2 regions of the Thermoflexus hugenholtzii genome follow, and region 2 is predicted to be linked to the other one. Evidence: riboswitches for the same ligand, from Rfam matches in the RefSeq annotation. Region 2 holds a riboswitch; the other holds the start of a gene.
The links. A riboswitch is a leader RNA that binds a small molecule or an ion and turns the genes downstream of it on or off. The one in region 2 is predicted to bind thiamine pyrophosphate.
Positions count from the first base shown of each region.

Region 1 (7,387 bases), 720 kb from region 2:
ATGGTCATCGTGGTCGGCCTGGGCCCCCTGGCCGGGACCCTGGCGCTGGCCTTCTACACGGTGGGGTATCTGGCCAAGCTCTACGCCGAGCTCTTCGAAGGGATCGACCCGGAGATCCTGGAGGCGATGCGGGGCGTGGGGGCGAAGCGCCGGCATCTGATCCGCTACGTGCTGTGGCCGGAGAGCGCCAACGCCGTCCTCAGCCAGCTGCTCTTCATGCTGGAATACAACATCCGCGCCTCCACGGTGCTGGGCCTGGTGGGGGCAGGGGGCATCGGGTTCTACATGCAGATCTACCTCAGCACCATGGCCTACGCCCGCCTGACCACCGTGCTGCTCACCGTGCTTCTCCTGGTCCTGGCCATGGACGGCCTCAGCGCCTGGATCCGGCGACGGTATTTGCTGAACCCGTAGCCCGCAGGCCTCACCCGGAGCGAGCGGCCGTCGGGTAGGCGGCCTCGAAGAAGGCCAGCTCGAAGCGCAGCGCGGCCCGGTAGAGGGCGCGCTGCGCTTCCTCTTCGCCGGGCAGCCGATCCAGCAGCGCCTCCAGGCGGCGCGCCAGCCCTTCGAACTCCGCGCTGGAATACGTCTCCACCCACTCCCGGTAGGGGCTGTTCGGGTTCGTCCGCGGCCGGAGGAAGGCTCCCAGATGGGCGTAGAGGCGCATGCACGGGGTCATCGCCGCCGCCAGATGCCCCACCGGCTCCAGGGCCGCCACCCGCAGCAGGAAATCCGTGTAGGCTTGGGTGGCTGGCGCGGGCTCCGGGCGGAGGTTCGCCCCCCAGCGCGCGGCGTAGCGTTCGTGCAGCCGCAGCTCCTCAAAGACGCCCTGGAGCAGCTCGCGGAAGGCGTCCATCGTCTCCCGATCCGGGGCCTTGGCCAGGCCCAGGGCGTAAGCCCGGGCGAAGGCCTCCAGGAAGAAGGCGTCCTGCTCCACGTAGAAGACGAAACGCTCCCGCGGCAGCTCCCCCGAGGCGATCCCCTGCACGAAGGGATGCGCCTCGCAGCGCCGAACCAGATCCTGATGGGCTTCCCACAACGCGCGGGCCCGTGTCATCGAGTTCTCCCCTTCTTCCTTCGCGCAAGCATAAGGAAGATCTGAAAGGGGGAGAAAACGGCTGGCCGTGCCGCAATCGAGGCCGTTCCCTCCCCCGGGTTCGATTTCTCACGCGCGCTCCGGCCGGACGCGGCCGATCCCGCGGAGCGCCCCCGCGATCCCCAGGTAAGCCAGGAAGGAGACCCCGAAGGCGGGGAAGGTAGCGCCCACGGAAGGGGCGAGACGGGCGAGGGCCTGATAGGTGACCACGCCCAGCGCCCAGGCGATCACACCCTCCCATCGGAAGGCCAGGGGCTGATACAGGTCGGCCTCCGTGTAGGACCGGCGGAGGACGAAGTAGTCCGCCGCCAGGACCCCGAAGAGGGGCACGAAGAAGGTGCCGATGAGGAGCAGGAAGTTCTCATACTGGGCCAGGGGCACCGTGAGGGCCAGGATCAGGCAGATCGCGCCGATGAGGACCGCGAAGAGGGCCTGCCGGGCCCGGGGCCAGATGTTCTGCAGGGAGACCGCCGCCGAATAGATGTCCGCGAAGGCGTTGTCCGTCTCGTCCACCAGGATGATGGGCAGCACGATCCAGCCGATGGCCAGGGCCCCGATGGCCTGGACCAGGTCGCTGGACCGGGCGCTCAGGAGGAGCAAGGCGCCGAGGCCGTAGAACCAGACGTTGGCGATGAAATACCCGATGTAGGTGCCCCAGAAGGCGGGGCCGGCCCGCCGGGCGAAGCGGTTGTAATCCGCCACCAGGGGCATCCAGGAGATGGGCATCGCCGCCACCAGGTCCACGGCGAGCCAGAAGGGCATCTCCCCGGTCCCGGGCTGCCGCCACAGCGCCGCGAGATCCCCGCGGGTCAGCAGGTGGACGGTGAGCCAGAGGGTGGTCAGCAACACCAGCCAGACGGCGAACTTCTCCAGCCACTGGCGCACCACCACCAGCGGTCCCCCGACGGCCATCAGGGTGCACCAGAGGGCGAAGGCGATGGCCCAGAAGGGGTAGCTGGAGAAGCCGAGGAAGCGGGCGCTGATGAAGTTGGCGGCCTGGGCCATGATGAGGATCTCGAAGGCTCCCCAGCCGATCAGCTGCAGCACGTTGAGGGCGGTGGGGAGATAGGAGCCGAGGCGTCCCAGGGCGGGGCGGAGCAGCACCATCGTGGGGGCGCCGGTGCGGCTGCCGATGTAGCCCGTCGCCGCCAGCAGCAGGTTCCCCAGCAGGGTCCCGACGACGATGGCCAGCAGCGCCTGGGGCAGCCCCAGCCCGGGCACCAGCAGCGCGCCGGCGGCCATCACCAGCAACCCCACGCCGAGGTCTCCCCACAGCACGGCGTAGTCGAGGAAGCCCAGCCGGCGCGCCTCTGCCGGCACCGGCTCGATGCCCCACTCGGGGGGTGCCTGGATGCGGGGGAGGAGCTCCGTCCACGGCTTGCGCAGCAGCATGGCAGGCCTCCTGAGAAGGATGGAGATGGGAGAAGCGGCGTGGGGGGATGCAAAACGCCCGCCGACGGACGGGCGGGCAGGGGGCCGTGCAGCGACAGTCCCTCCGCCGGTATGACCCGGATCAGGTTCGATGGGTCGGCGCCGGGGCCGGATGACCTCCGGCAAGGCGCCCTCTCAGCCCGCTTGCCCGCGGACTCCCCACGTCGCTTCTGCGCTCATGATAGCGCGCCGCGCGCGGCTGTCAAACTGCGTGGAGAGAGGCGGATGGGGAGGGGATGAGGGCTTTCCAGATCTGCTCGGGGAAGAGGATGAAGGTGTCGACAGCGTGGGCCTCGGGGGCAGGGGGTTCAGTGGGTAGAGGGTGGAGTCTCCGGCGGTGCCCCTTTGGAGGGGTAGGAACGACCTGTCGCATCCTCCCGAATTGGGCACACATATCCGGAAGCCCTTGATCCGGGATCGACCCCAGCGCCCAGATTGGCCCCCATCCGGAGAACCGAAAAGCCCCGGAGTGAGAATTCGCCCCTTGACAGGCGAACACGATCTCTTTATAATCGGGCTGAATTTCGCACACGTGTGCACCCGCCATGCGCGTGACCATCAAGGACATCGCCCGGGCGGCGGGGGTGAGCCACACCACGGTCTCCCGGGCCCTGCGGGGCAGCGAGGAGATCCGCCCGGAGACCCGGGCGCGGATCCAGGCCATCGCCGAGGCCATGGGCTACCGGCCGAACCCCGTGGCCCGGGCTCTCCAGGGCCGCCGCACCCAGACCCTCGGCGTGGTGGTCACCCGCCTCAGCGACCCCTTCCATACGGAGGTGGTCCAGGGCATCGAGATGGTCGCCCAGGCCCGCGGCTACGGGATCCTCCTCAGCCTCTCCCACGAAGACCCGGAGAAGGAGCGCGCCATCGTGGAGCTCCTGGCGGCCAAGCAGGTGGACGGCATCATCGTGGCCGCCTCCCGGCTGGGCAGCCGCTATCTCCCCATGCTGGAGGCCCTGCGGATCCCCATCGTGCTGATCAACAGCCACCAGACCGGTCCCTACGTCTACTCGGTGGCCACCGACAACGTCCACGGCGGCTACCTGGCCGCGGCTTACCTGATCCGCCTGGGCCACCGGGCCATCGCCTACATCGGCAGCCGCCGGGGCGGCCGTAGCAACCAGGATCGTTACCGCGGCTACCGGCAGGCGCTGCGGGAGGCCGGGCTATCCGTCCGCCCGGAATGGGTGGTGAAAGGGGACGGGCGGGTGGAGGGCGGGGAGGCGGCCATGCGCCGGCTGCTGGAGGCCGATCCCCGCCCTACGGCGGTGTTCTGCTACAACGACCTCACGGCCATTGGCGCCCTGAAGGCGGCGCTGCGGGCCGGCTTGCGGGTGCCCGGGGACCTCTCCATCATCGGCTTTGATGGGCTGGAGGAAGGCACATACGTGACCCCGATGCTGACCACCGTGGCCCAGCCCCGCCGGCAGCTGGGACGGCTGGCGGCGGAGATGCTCCTGGAGATCCTGGAGGGCCGTCCCTCCCCGAAGCGCATCCTGCTCCAGGGGACGCTGATCGAGCGCGAATCCTGCGGGCCGCCGCTTTAAAGTTTTTTCACATCCCTTTCGTCGAGCTTGGGAATCCCTTTCGCATCCCGTTGATCCCTCCCCGGTATGCTGGGGAGCAGATCTTCTCAAGAAGGAGGCAGCCATGAAGCGCACAATCGGTTCCGCCCTATCGTGGATGGCGGTGTTCGTCCTCCTGATCGCGGCGTGCGCGCCGGCGGCCACGCCGACGCCCACCCCGACCGCCGCCCCGCCTACGCCGGCCCCCAGCCCCACCCCTGCGCCCTCTCCCACTCCAGCCCCGGTGGAGATCTCCATCACCTGCCGCTGCGTCAAGGGCGGGGTGAACGCCAACACGGTGAAGTGGCTCACCGAGACTGTCATCCCCGCCTTCGAGCAGCAGATGGCCGCCAAAGGGACCCCCGTCAAGGTGCGGCTGGTGGAGTTCGGGGGCAGCGATGAGGAGCTCAAGGCCCAATACGCCCTGGATCTCAAGGCCGGCAAGGGTCACGACGTGATGGCCTTCGATGGCTTCTGGACGGCGGAGTTCGTCGCCGGCGGGCTGATCAAGCCGCTGGACGAGATCGCCGGCCCCGAGGTCAACCAGTGGGAGGGCTGGGCCCATATCCCGGACCGGGTGCAGGCGCTGCTGATGTATCAGGGCAAGCGCTACGGCATCCCCACCGGCACCGACGTCCGGGTGATCTGGTATCGCAAGGACCTCTTCCAGAAGGCCGGCCTGCCGGCGAACTGGCAGCCCACCTCCTGGGAGGACATCTTCGCCGCCGCCCGGCAGATCAAGAAGGCCCTCCCCGATGTGATCCCCATGCAGGTTAACGCCGGGACCGCCATGGGCGAGGCGACCACGATGCAGGGCTTCTACCCGGTGCTGCTGTCGGCGGGCTCCTTCATCTACGATTGGGACAAAAACAAGTGGATCGTGCGCAGCCCGGCGATGCTGGACGCTTTGAACTTCTACAAGCGGGTCTACCTCGATGAGAAGCTGGGCGATGCCCGCCTCCAGCTCATCAAGGAGGGCCGCAACCAGTCCTTCGCCCTGTTCCGCGACGGCAAGATCGCCATGCTGTGGGAGGGGGATTACTTCTGGCGCTCGGTGGTCAACCCGGCCGTTAAGTCCGAGTGGGCCATCCCCAACCGGGATGAGGTGGTGGGCTGGGCCAAGATCCCGGCCAAGGAGCCGGGCAAGGGCTACCGGGGCCAGGACTTCGTGACCATCTCCGGCGGCACCGGCTTCATCCTCAACCCCAACACCAAGCACCCGAAGGAGGCCTGGGCTTTCCTCTCGTTCATGTTCAGCAAGGAGATGCTGATGGAGTTCCAGAAGATCGAGCCGCGGATCCGTGCTCGGGACGACGTGCCGGTGACGGGGGATCCGGTGATGACGGAGCTGGCCAAGCTGCTGCCGCTGACCACGGTCCGCCCCATGCTTCCCGCCTATCCCAAGGTCTCCCAGGCGGCCCAGCTGGCCACCGAGCGGGTGGTCTCGGGCGAGATGACGCCGGAGCGGGCCATGGAGGCCTACGCGAAGGAGGTGACGGACCTGGTCGGGCCGGACAACGTGTTGGATCTCATGCCGCGCTGAGCCCGACGGAGCCAGTGAGGCCATTCGCAGGGCCCGGGGCGTCGTCCGGCGCCCCGGGCCTTCACTGGAGGATCGCGCGAGGAGGAGCCGGTGGTCCAGCGTCGCCCCATCCTGTCCCTTCCCATCGGGTTGCTGTTCCTGCTGCCCGCCCTCTTCTTCGTGGCTGTCTTCCTGGTCTTTCCCTCCCTCTGGGTGCTCTGGATCAGCCTGACCAACCAGACCCTGACCGGGGAGACGGCCCTGCGGCCTCAGTTCGTGGGCCTGGCCAACTTCCGGTATCTCTTCGACCCTGAGAACTGGGCGGTGCGGGGCTACTTCGGGAACGCCCTGCGCAACAGCGTCCTCTTCGTCATCGGCTCAGGCCTGATCGGCCAGGCAGGGGTGGGGTTGGCCATCGCCTGGGCCTTCCACCGACGCCGGGGCCTGCTGCGGGAGGTCCTCTACACCCTGGTCATCCTGGCCTGGATCATCCCGGACGTGGTGGTGGCCTTCATGTGGGTGGCTTACCTGGACCGGGATCAGGGGACCCTGAACGCCCTCCTCTCGGCCCTGGGCCTGGGGCGGGTGGACTGGCTGATCGAACGGCCGCTGCTTTCGGTCATCATCTTTAACACCTGGCGGGGAACCGCTTTCTCGATGTTGCTGTTCTCCTCGGCCTTAGCGATGCTGCCTCCCTCGTATCTGGAGGCGGCGGCGGTGGCCGGGGCCCGCCCGTATCAGGCCTTCCGGGACATCATCCTTCCCTCCATCCGCAGCCACATCGTCACGGACCTGATCCTGATCACCCTGTGGACCTTCAACACCTTCACGCCGTATCTGATCACCGGGGGCGGCCCTACCTTCCGCTCGGAGGTGGTCTCGATCTACACCTTCCGGGTCGCCTTCCAGCATTTCGAGTTCGGCCGCGGGGCGGCGGTGGCCGTGGTGATGATGCTGATCAACCTGACTCTGGCCCTGGCCTATCTCTCCACCCTGCGTCGGGAGGCCCGCGCCCGATGACGGTGATCCGCCATGTTCTCTCCCGTATCCTCTTCTCCGGCTTCGCCGCCCTGGTGGGCGCTTTCTTCGCCCTGCCCATGCTGTGGCTGACCCTGGCTCCTTTCAACGCCCGGGGGACCCTGGCGGTGGAGATCCCCCGGCCCTTCACCCTGGCCAACTTCCAGGCCGTTTTCGCCAACGCCTTCGCCGTGCGGGCCCTGGGCAACAGCCTCATCTTGGCGGGGGGGACCATGCTGGTGGTGACCCTGACGGCCACCCTGGCCGCCTACGCCCTCTCCCGGGCGGAGGTGCCTTACTACGATCTCCTCACCTACGGCCTGATCCTCTTCTCCTCGGTGGTGACCGGCACGGCGGCCATGGTCCCCATCTTCCTCCTGGCCAACGCCCTGGGGCTGGTGGACACTTACGTTGGGGTGATCATGGCCTTCACCGGGGGGCTGCTGCCCACGGCCATCTTCATCCTGCGGGATTTCGTGGAGGGCCTCCCCCGGTCCTACGAGGAGTCGGCCATGGTCTGCGGGGCGAGCCCCTGGCGGATGGTATGGGACGTGGTGATGCCGCTGCTGCGGCCGGGGATGATGGTGGTGGGGATCTGGGCCTTCGTGCAGGTCTGGGGGGCCTTCCTTATCCCCTTCGTGCTGCTGCGCAGCCCGGCGCGCATGCCCGCCGCCATCGCCATCTACTCTTTCTACACGGAGGCGGGCACCCCCATCCTCACCCTCACCTCGGCCTACGCGCTGCTCTACGCCCTCC
Region 1 covers NZ_CP076326.1:3,187,581-3,194,967, forward strand. The annotation lists gene phnE (phosphonate ABC transporter, permease protein PhnE) at 1-414, shown strand, start outside; gene KNN16_RS14445 (TenA family protein) at 425-1,057, opposite strand; gene cytX (putative hydroxymethylpyrimidine transporter CytX) at 1,166-2,488, opposite strand; TPP riboswitch at 2,569-2,699, opposite strand; gene KNN16_RS14455 (LacI family DNA-binding transcriptional regulator) at 3,073-4,074, shown strand; gene KNN16_RS14460 (extracellular solute-binding protein) at 4,178-5,635, shown strand; gene KNN16_RS14465 (carbohydrate ABC transporter permease) at 5,726-6,634, shown strand; gene KNN16_RS14470 (carbohydrate ABC transporter permease) at 6,631-7,387, shown strand, end outside.
Region 1: linked by a shared signal. The riboswitch ahead of cytX (putative hydroxymethylpyrimidine transporter CytX) and the one ahead of KNN16_RS02825 (thiamine diphosphokinase) in region 2 are both predicted to bind thiamine pyrophosphate.

Region 2 (7,387 bases):
CCGGGCCACCTCATCCGGATCCCCGAACCGGCCCATGGGAAGCCGGGCGTTGAAGTGGAAGGCGAGGATCATCCGCCGGATGTTCAGCCTTCGGAGGGTCTCCCGCTGGAGCCGGCGCACGCCTTCTGTTCGGATCCCCCCAGGGATCAGGACGTTGGCCCGGATCCCCCGGCGGCCGAACTCTCTGGCGATGGCGCGCGTCAGGGCCACCACGCCCAGTTTGGCGGCGTCGTAGTGAACGAGCCCCTCCGCAAAGGGCAGGAAGGCCTCCACCGAGCTGATGTTCACGATAGCACCCCCTCGTCCCCGGGGTAAAGCGCGGATGAACGCCTGGCACATCCAGAAGACGGCGTCCAGGTTCACCGCCATGGCCCCGTCATAGAAGGCTTCATCGATCTCCTCGAAAGGCCGGAACGTGTAAACCCCTGCGTTGTTCACCAGGATCTCCACCGAGTGGCCTTTGAGCCGCGCCCACAGGGCCTCGATCTCCTCCTTGCGGGAGAGATCCGCTCGATGGATGTGGACCTCCACCCGGCTCTCCCGGAGCGTTTCGCGAAGGCGTCGAAGGCCCTCTTCGTCCCGATCCACGAGCTCCAGGTTCGCCCCGGCCTCCGCGAACCGGAGGGCGATGGCCCTCCCGATCCCGGACGCCGCCCCGGTGATGAGCGCTCTCTTCCCTTTCAGGGAGAGAAGGTCCGGAAGCGCGGGATCCGCCATAGACGGTTCCCTCCTTCGAGGAGATCTCGCCGTGTTCGGGTTCAAGGGGCTACAGCACCCGGGCGCCGGTGCGGCGGGCGATGGCCTCCAGGGCGCGGAGGGCGAGATCGCGGGTCAGCGCGTCCACCCGGGGATCGAAGGCCACAGCCCGGATAGCGGCCAGGTCGTCGGCCTCCCCGATCCGGGCCAGGGTGAGCAACGCCGCCCGCTGCACCTCTGGCTCCCCTCGTTCCAGCGCCCGATACAGGCTTTGCCGGGCCGACCCGCCCCCAACTCCTTCTCCTTCCCGCACCGCCCACTCGATCAGCCACCCCAGCTGCTCGAGGACCACCGGGCGCAGGTCGGGCGAGGCGGGCTCCCGGCCGGCCCCCCAGCGGGCCAGGGCGTCCTGGGCGGCCGAGCGCACCAGCCACTCCCGATCCTCTCGAGCCAGGGCCTCCAGCCGGGTCTTCGCCCACTCCTCCCGAAAGCCAGCCAGGGCGAAGGCGGCCGCCCGCCGCACGCGCCAGTCCGCCTCCTCCGTCGCCTCCTGGAGCAGCTGAGGGCCCTCCGGGTAGTTCCGCAGCGCCTCCGCCGCCAGGATCCGGATTTCCTCTTCGGCCTCCAGGAGCAGAAGAACCAGCCGTTGCATGGCGGGTTCGGTGCCGTGCTCCCCCAGGGCGATCACCGCGGCCCGGCGGACCTCAGGATCGGGATCCGACAGGGCCTGCTCCAGGAAGGGCAGGTCGCTCTCCTGCCCCAGCCATCCCAGCCCGCGGACCGCAGCGAGACGGATCTCAGGGTCCGAGTGGCGGAGGGCTTTGCGGAACAGCACCGGCACCCCCCGGTCGCCGGTGCGGACCAGAGCCTCGGCGAGGCGCCGGCGCAGGGTGGGGGGCAGGCCGGGCTTCAGAAAGGCCCGGGCCAGGGCGGCCATCCCGTCCGCGCGCCATGGCGCCTGGGGCGAGGCCACGGCGATCCACTCGGCTACCCGCAGCAGCCGCGTGTGGAAGGCGTCGTCGGGCTCCGACAAGGCGCGTTCGACGATCCCGATCATCGGTCCAAGGGCCGCGTAGAACGTGAAGACGGCTTCCCATCGCGGATCATCGAGATGGCGCGCAAGGGGCGCCGGATCGCCGGCTTGGGCGATTGCCCACGCCGCCAGATACGCCTGGAGGAGGGGATGGCGGAAGTGTCCGTGCTCCTCATCGATGGGGACGATGGGCCGGCCGGGGGCGGTGAGGGCTTCGATGGCGGCGTCCATCTGACGTCGGGCGGCCGGGGCCGCCAGCTCCGGGAGGGTCTGGCGGATGGTCTCTTCCAGATCCTCCAGGGTGATCGGAAAGCGTTCCTCCTCCAGGAGCCGCAAAGCCACCCGCCCGAGGACCAGCCGGGCGCCGGGCATGGTCAGCGCGGTCTTCCCGATGATCCCCTGGAGCAGGCGTTCCAGGATGGCGTCGTAGAGCCCCGGATCCCCTGGGCGTTCGGATCCCAGGGCGAGGGCAGCCGCCACATCCGCCGGACGCCAGCGTCCCGTCCGATCCTGGCGCCATGCGGCGGATCGCTCCCGGAGATCCGGGAGGGGGATCCCCGTCGCCTCCGCCCATCCCTCGAGGAATCGCTCAACCTGGGCTCTGGACCAGGGAGCCAGCGGGAGGGCGACGAAGCCCATTGCCTCCAGGGGCTGGGTGGGGAAGTGATCCCCCGCCACCACGATGCGAAGCTCAGGATAGGCCTCGACGAGCCGTCCCAGCCAGCGGATGACCTCCGGCCGGCGGGGAGGAGGGACCTCCTCCAGCTCGTCGAGGAGCAGGAGGGCGCTTCCATCCTTCAGGGCGGTCCGGATCATCCCGTCCAGGCGGGGTCGGAGGATGAGGGGGACTATCCGGCCCAGGAACCTGAGGAGCAGGGCCTCGGGCGAGGCAGTGGGATCGGGTTCGATGAGCGGGAGGCGCACGTAGAGGGGAAGCGGCGCCTCCCCATCTGGGCGCCCGGCCAGGGCCTCCCAGATCAGGTAGCAGAGGGCGCCGGTGCGGCCGCTGCCGGGAGGGCCGTAGATGAAGAGCCGTCGGGTTGCCCGCAGCGCCTGCCGCAGGGGGATGGGATCCTCCGAGGGGGGCGTCTGGATGCGGGTGGAGGGATAGGGGGGCGGCGGGAGCAGGGCGGGCTCGATCAGGCAACGGGCGAGCCGGGGATCCAGGGCGGACCAGGCGATCCAGTGGGGGAGCTGTTCGGCCAGCCACTGGCGATACTGGGACTCGGCGGCGAGGCGCAGGCGCTGGCCGGCCTGCTCCAGGCGGCCTCTCAGCGCGGCGTAGCGGGCTTGCAGGGGACGCCGGACCGCATAAAGCAATCCGACGCCGAGCAGGGCCAGCATGGCCCCGATCAGGGCGGAGAGGGGATCGAAGCGCCATGCGCCGGGGAATCCCACAGCCCTCCTCCTCTTACTCCACCGTCCCCAGCTCGTCCGGGCCGACGAGCCGGTAGCCGATCCCCCGCTCCGTTCGGATGAAGAGCGGGTGATCGGGGTCCGGCTCGATCTTCTGGCGGAGATACCAGATGTAGAGCTTGAGGTAGCCGCGGTCCTGGACGTGCTCCTCCCCCCATACCTCCCGGAGGAGGAAGTCGTGGGTGAGGGGGCGGCCGGCGAAGCGGGCGAGGGTGGAGAGGAGCCGGAACTCCGTGGGCGTCAGCTCCACCGGGCGTCCGTCGACCCGGACCTCCTGGGTGATCAGGTTGACGTAGAGGCGGCCGTTGTCGTAGACCCCGCGGGCGGTAGTGGACTCGTAGCGCCGCAGGACAGCCTGGACGCGAGCCAGGAGCTGGCGGGGGCCGAAGGGCTTGGTCAGGTAATCATCCGCGCCGGCCTCCAGGCCGCGCACGATATCGGACTCCGCTCCCAGGGCGCTGATGATGATCACGGGGATCTCGGAGGTGGCGCGGATGGCCCGCAGGACCTCCCAGCCGTCCATGCCAGGCAGCATCAGGTCCAGAAGGATCAGGTCGGGCCTCTGCGCTTGCAGGAGAGCGAGGCCTTCCGGGCCGCTGTGGGCGACGAGAGCCTGGTAGTTGTTCTGTTCCAGCTGCCAGGCCAGGAAGCGGGCGAGCTCCACGTCGTCTTCGATCAGCAGGATCTTTTTCACGTCCGACCCCCCACGGATTCAGCCTGAGCCTGCTCTTGGGTATCACCGGAGGTGGAAGCGCCGGGCTCCTGCTTTATGTTTTTACCACAAAACGCGGATCATCGCCTGCGCGTTGCGCATGGACGCGGGGGCGGTCGAGGGATATGAGGCCAGCCCGGAGCGCGTCGCGCCCTAATCCCAGCGTCGGAGATCCAGCAGGCGCGGGCTTCCCGGAGGGAGTTCTTCAGGAGGGATCAGGAGGATCTCCGCCTGGAAGCGCAACCCATCCCGGATGGCCTCTCGCAGGCGCGCCCGCACGGCCTCCGGATCGGAGGGCGGCTCCCGGAGGACCACCCGGAAGGTCAGGCGGTCGACGTGGGCTTCCCGGTCGATCACGGCCTGGTAGGCCTGGACCTCGGGGAAGCGGGCGAAGACGGCTTCCATCTGGCGGGGGTGCAGGAACATCCCCCGCACCTTGACCGCTTCGCCCACCCGGCCCAGGATCCCGGCCAGGCGTGGGGTGGCGCGCCCGCAGGGGCAGGGCTCCGGCAGCCAGCGGGAGAGATCCCCGGTCCCGAAGCGGATCAGCGCGTAGGCCGGATGGAAGAGGGTGACCACGATCTCCCCCAGCTCGCCCGGGGGAACCGGCTCACCGGTCTGGGGGTCGCACAGCTCGACGTAAGCATCCTCCGGCACGTGAAGCCCTTCCTCCCGCTCGCATTCGTAACCCAGGCAGCCGCACTCCGCGGTGCCGTAGCCCTGGCGCACGGACAGCCCGAATCGTTGCAGGTCCTGACGCAGGGAGGCGGGGAGGGGTTCGGCGGTGATGAACGCCTTGCGCAGCGCCAGATCCCGCTGGGGATCCCATCCGAAGGACCTCTCCGGGATGCCGCGCGGGGGAATCCATGCCGCCCACTCCCTCCGGCCAGGAAGGGAAGAGCCTTCGGCCGCGAGGAACCCTGGCCCTATTTTGAATCTGTTTGCTTGTCAAGCATTAGGGCCTGAAAAACGCTGAAACCGCTCATCTCTTAGGCCCTGGAACCCCCTGCGGATGTGGGGGGAATCATCTGCTCTCGATTGGGAAGAGCGGTCGCGGGGTCGATGGTTGACGAGGAGCGAAGATCACGGATAGACTGGAGCGTGTAACGCTTTTCGCTGCAGCAGGCGGATTCCCGGGGGAGTCCGCGGGGAAGCGGGCTGAGAGGGCGCCTTCCGGAGGGGATTCCCCGAAGGCCCGGCGCCGACTCCTTGAACCGGATCCGGGTCATGCCGGCGGAGGGAAGGGAGCGATGCCTCCTCTTCAAGCGCGATGGGCCCCTTCGACGCTTTCGCCTCTGCCCCCGGTGCGGATTCCTCTGGCAAGCCGCAGCCCATCCGGCGGGGTCCATGCGAAGCGTTTCTTCCTTCATCTCGGACCATGGGGGCGCGGGGATGATCGTGGTGGTGGCGGGCGGGGACGTTGAGGGCGAGGCGTTGCGCCGGGCGACCTCCGGCGCGCGTTGGATCCTGGCCGCGGATGGGGGGGCGGCCCACCTGCGGGCCATCGGCGTCCTCCCCCATCGGGTGATCGGGGATTTGGATTCCATGGATCCGGAGACCCTCGCCTGGCTGGAGGCCCACGAGGTCTCCATCGAGCGTCATCCGGTGGATAAAGACGCCACGGATCTGGAGCTGGCCCTGGACTACGCCCGAACCCTGGGGACGACCATCCGGGTGTTCGGGGCATGGGGCTCCCGGCTGGATCAGACCCTGGCCTCGCTGCTGCTTCTGGCCCACCCGCGATGGGCAGGCTGGGACGTCCGCTTCGTGGGGGCGGGGCGGGAGGCCTTCGTGATCCGGGAGGAGGGCTGGATCGAGGGGGAGCCGGGAGATCGGGTCTCCCTGATCCCGCTGATCGGGGACGCGGAGGGGGTGACGTTAGAGGGGCTGTTCTACCCTCTGACAGAGGGGACGTTGCCCTTTGGAGTCACCCTGGGGGTGAGCAACCGGATGATCGCCCCCCGGGCCCGGGTGCGGGTCCGACGGGGCCTCCTTCTGGTGATCCACGAGCGGGGAGAGGGTTAAACCCGCAACCGGGGATGGCTGCAACCGGCCGACAGGATCATGGAGGACCGCCGGTTCGGGACGAAAGTGGCTTCCGCCGCGACCCAGGTAATCACCCCCCTGAGTAGTGCTCGGTGGTATAATCGGGGCCAGATTCCGACGGAGGTGGGCCCGATGAATCGAAAGCCCAATTCCCAGAACCCCCCCTGCCCTCGCTGTGGGGCCACCCATGTGGTAAAGAACGGCAGTAAGGGTGGGCGGCCCCGTTGGGTCTGTCGGAACTGCGGGCGCTCGTTTGGGCCTACCCTGGGCACGGCGATGTATCGCTTGCGTGTGACCCCTGCGGAAGTGGCGCGCACCCTGCTGGTGGTGATGCGTCGGGGGAGCCTGAGCGCCGCTGAGGAGATCACCGGCCACAAATATGAAACCATTGGCCGATGGCTCCGGATGGCCGCCCAACACGCTGAGGCCCTCACCGAGGTCCTGGTCCACGACCTGCATTTGAGCGAGGTCGAGGTGGATGCTTTCTGGTCGTTTGTCAAAAAAAGTGTCCAGAGGCTGGAGATCCAGACGCCTCGGCGGGCGGGGTGGGCCCGCGTTGGGGATGTTTGAGCCAGGACCGGGCGACTCGTTTTGTGGTGGCGTGGGGCTTTGGGTCTTCGGAGGATGAGGTCGCGCCGAAGGTGGTGGCGCAGACCCGCCAGCGCACATCTGGCAGGGGGGCGTGATCTGGATCAGCGATGGACGGCCGGTCTACCGACGGGCGGTTCGTCAGGTCTATCGGGACGCGCAACCGACGGGAAAGCGGGGGCGTCCGCCCCTGGTGCTCACGCCTGGGGTGGGGTTGACGCAAGCGGTCAAGCGTCGTCATCAGGGCCGGATGGTGCGCGTGGAGGTGCGTCAGGTTCTGGGGAGGCGGTGGATTGCCCCTATCCGGTGCATGAGGAACGGTTGAATGGCATGTTGCGCGATCGGTTGAATGCGCTGACGCGTAAGACCCATGCCTTTGCGAAGACGACAGGGACCTGGGATGCGCTGGTGATCCTCTGTTTGTTTGAGCACAACTGGCTGCGGCCCCATCGGGCCTTGCGGGAAGCGGGGGAGGGCCTGCCGGAGGGGCGGCGGTATCGGCCGCGGACGCCGGCGATGGCCATCGGGTTGACCGATCATATCTGGACCTGGGAAGAGTTCTTGACCTTCAAGCATTATCAATACCAAAAGGAGTGACTACCGCGACCCACAAAGCAGGCCGAAATTCATTTCGGCCCGCATCCTGTCATCAAATCGAAGACGGGCGTTCGGGGCGAAGGTCCCTCCTACCGAAGCACGTTTTTGTAGGAGCGGCTTCAGCCGCGACCCTTGTGTCATCGAGAACCAGGGCTCGGGGTTGCCGGAGTCGCCTTCACCGCGACCATCGTGTCATCGAAGACGGGAGTTCGGGGCGAAAGTCCCTCCTACAGAAGCACGTTTTTGTAGGAGCGGCTTTCGCCGCGACCTTCGTGTCATCGAGAACCGGAGGTTCGGGT
Region 2 covers NZ_CP076326.1:589,338-596,724, forward strand. The annotation lists gene KNN16_RS02805 (SDR family NAD(P)-dependent oxidoreductase) at 1-717, opposite strand, end outside; gene KNN16_RS02810 (NACHT domain-containing NTPase) at 767-3,127, opposite strand; gene KNN16_RS02815 (response regulator transcription factor) at 3,141-3,839, opposite strand; gene KNN16_RS02820 (phenylacetate--CoA ligase family protein) at 4,011-4,787, opposite strand; TPP riboswitch at 4,983-5,117, shown strand; gene KNN16_RS02825 (thiamine diphosphokinase) at 5,250-5,882, shown strand; gene KNN16_RS02830 (hypothetical protein) at 6,180-6,473, shown strand; gene KNN16_RS02835 (hypothetical protein) at 6,586-6,816, shown strand; gene KNN16_RS02840 (hypothetical protein) at 6,813-7,088, shown strand.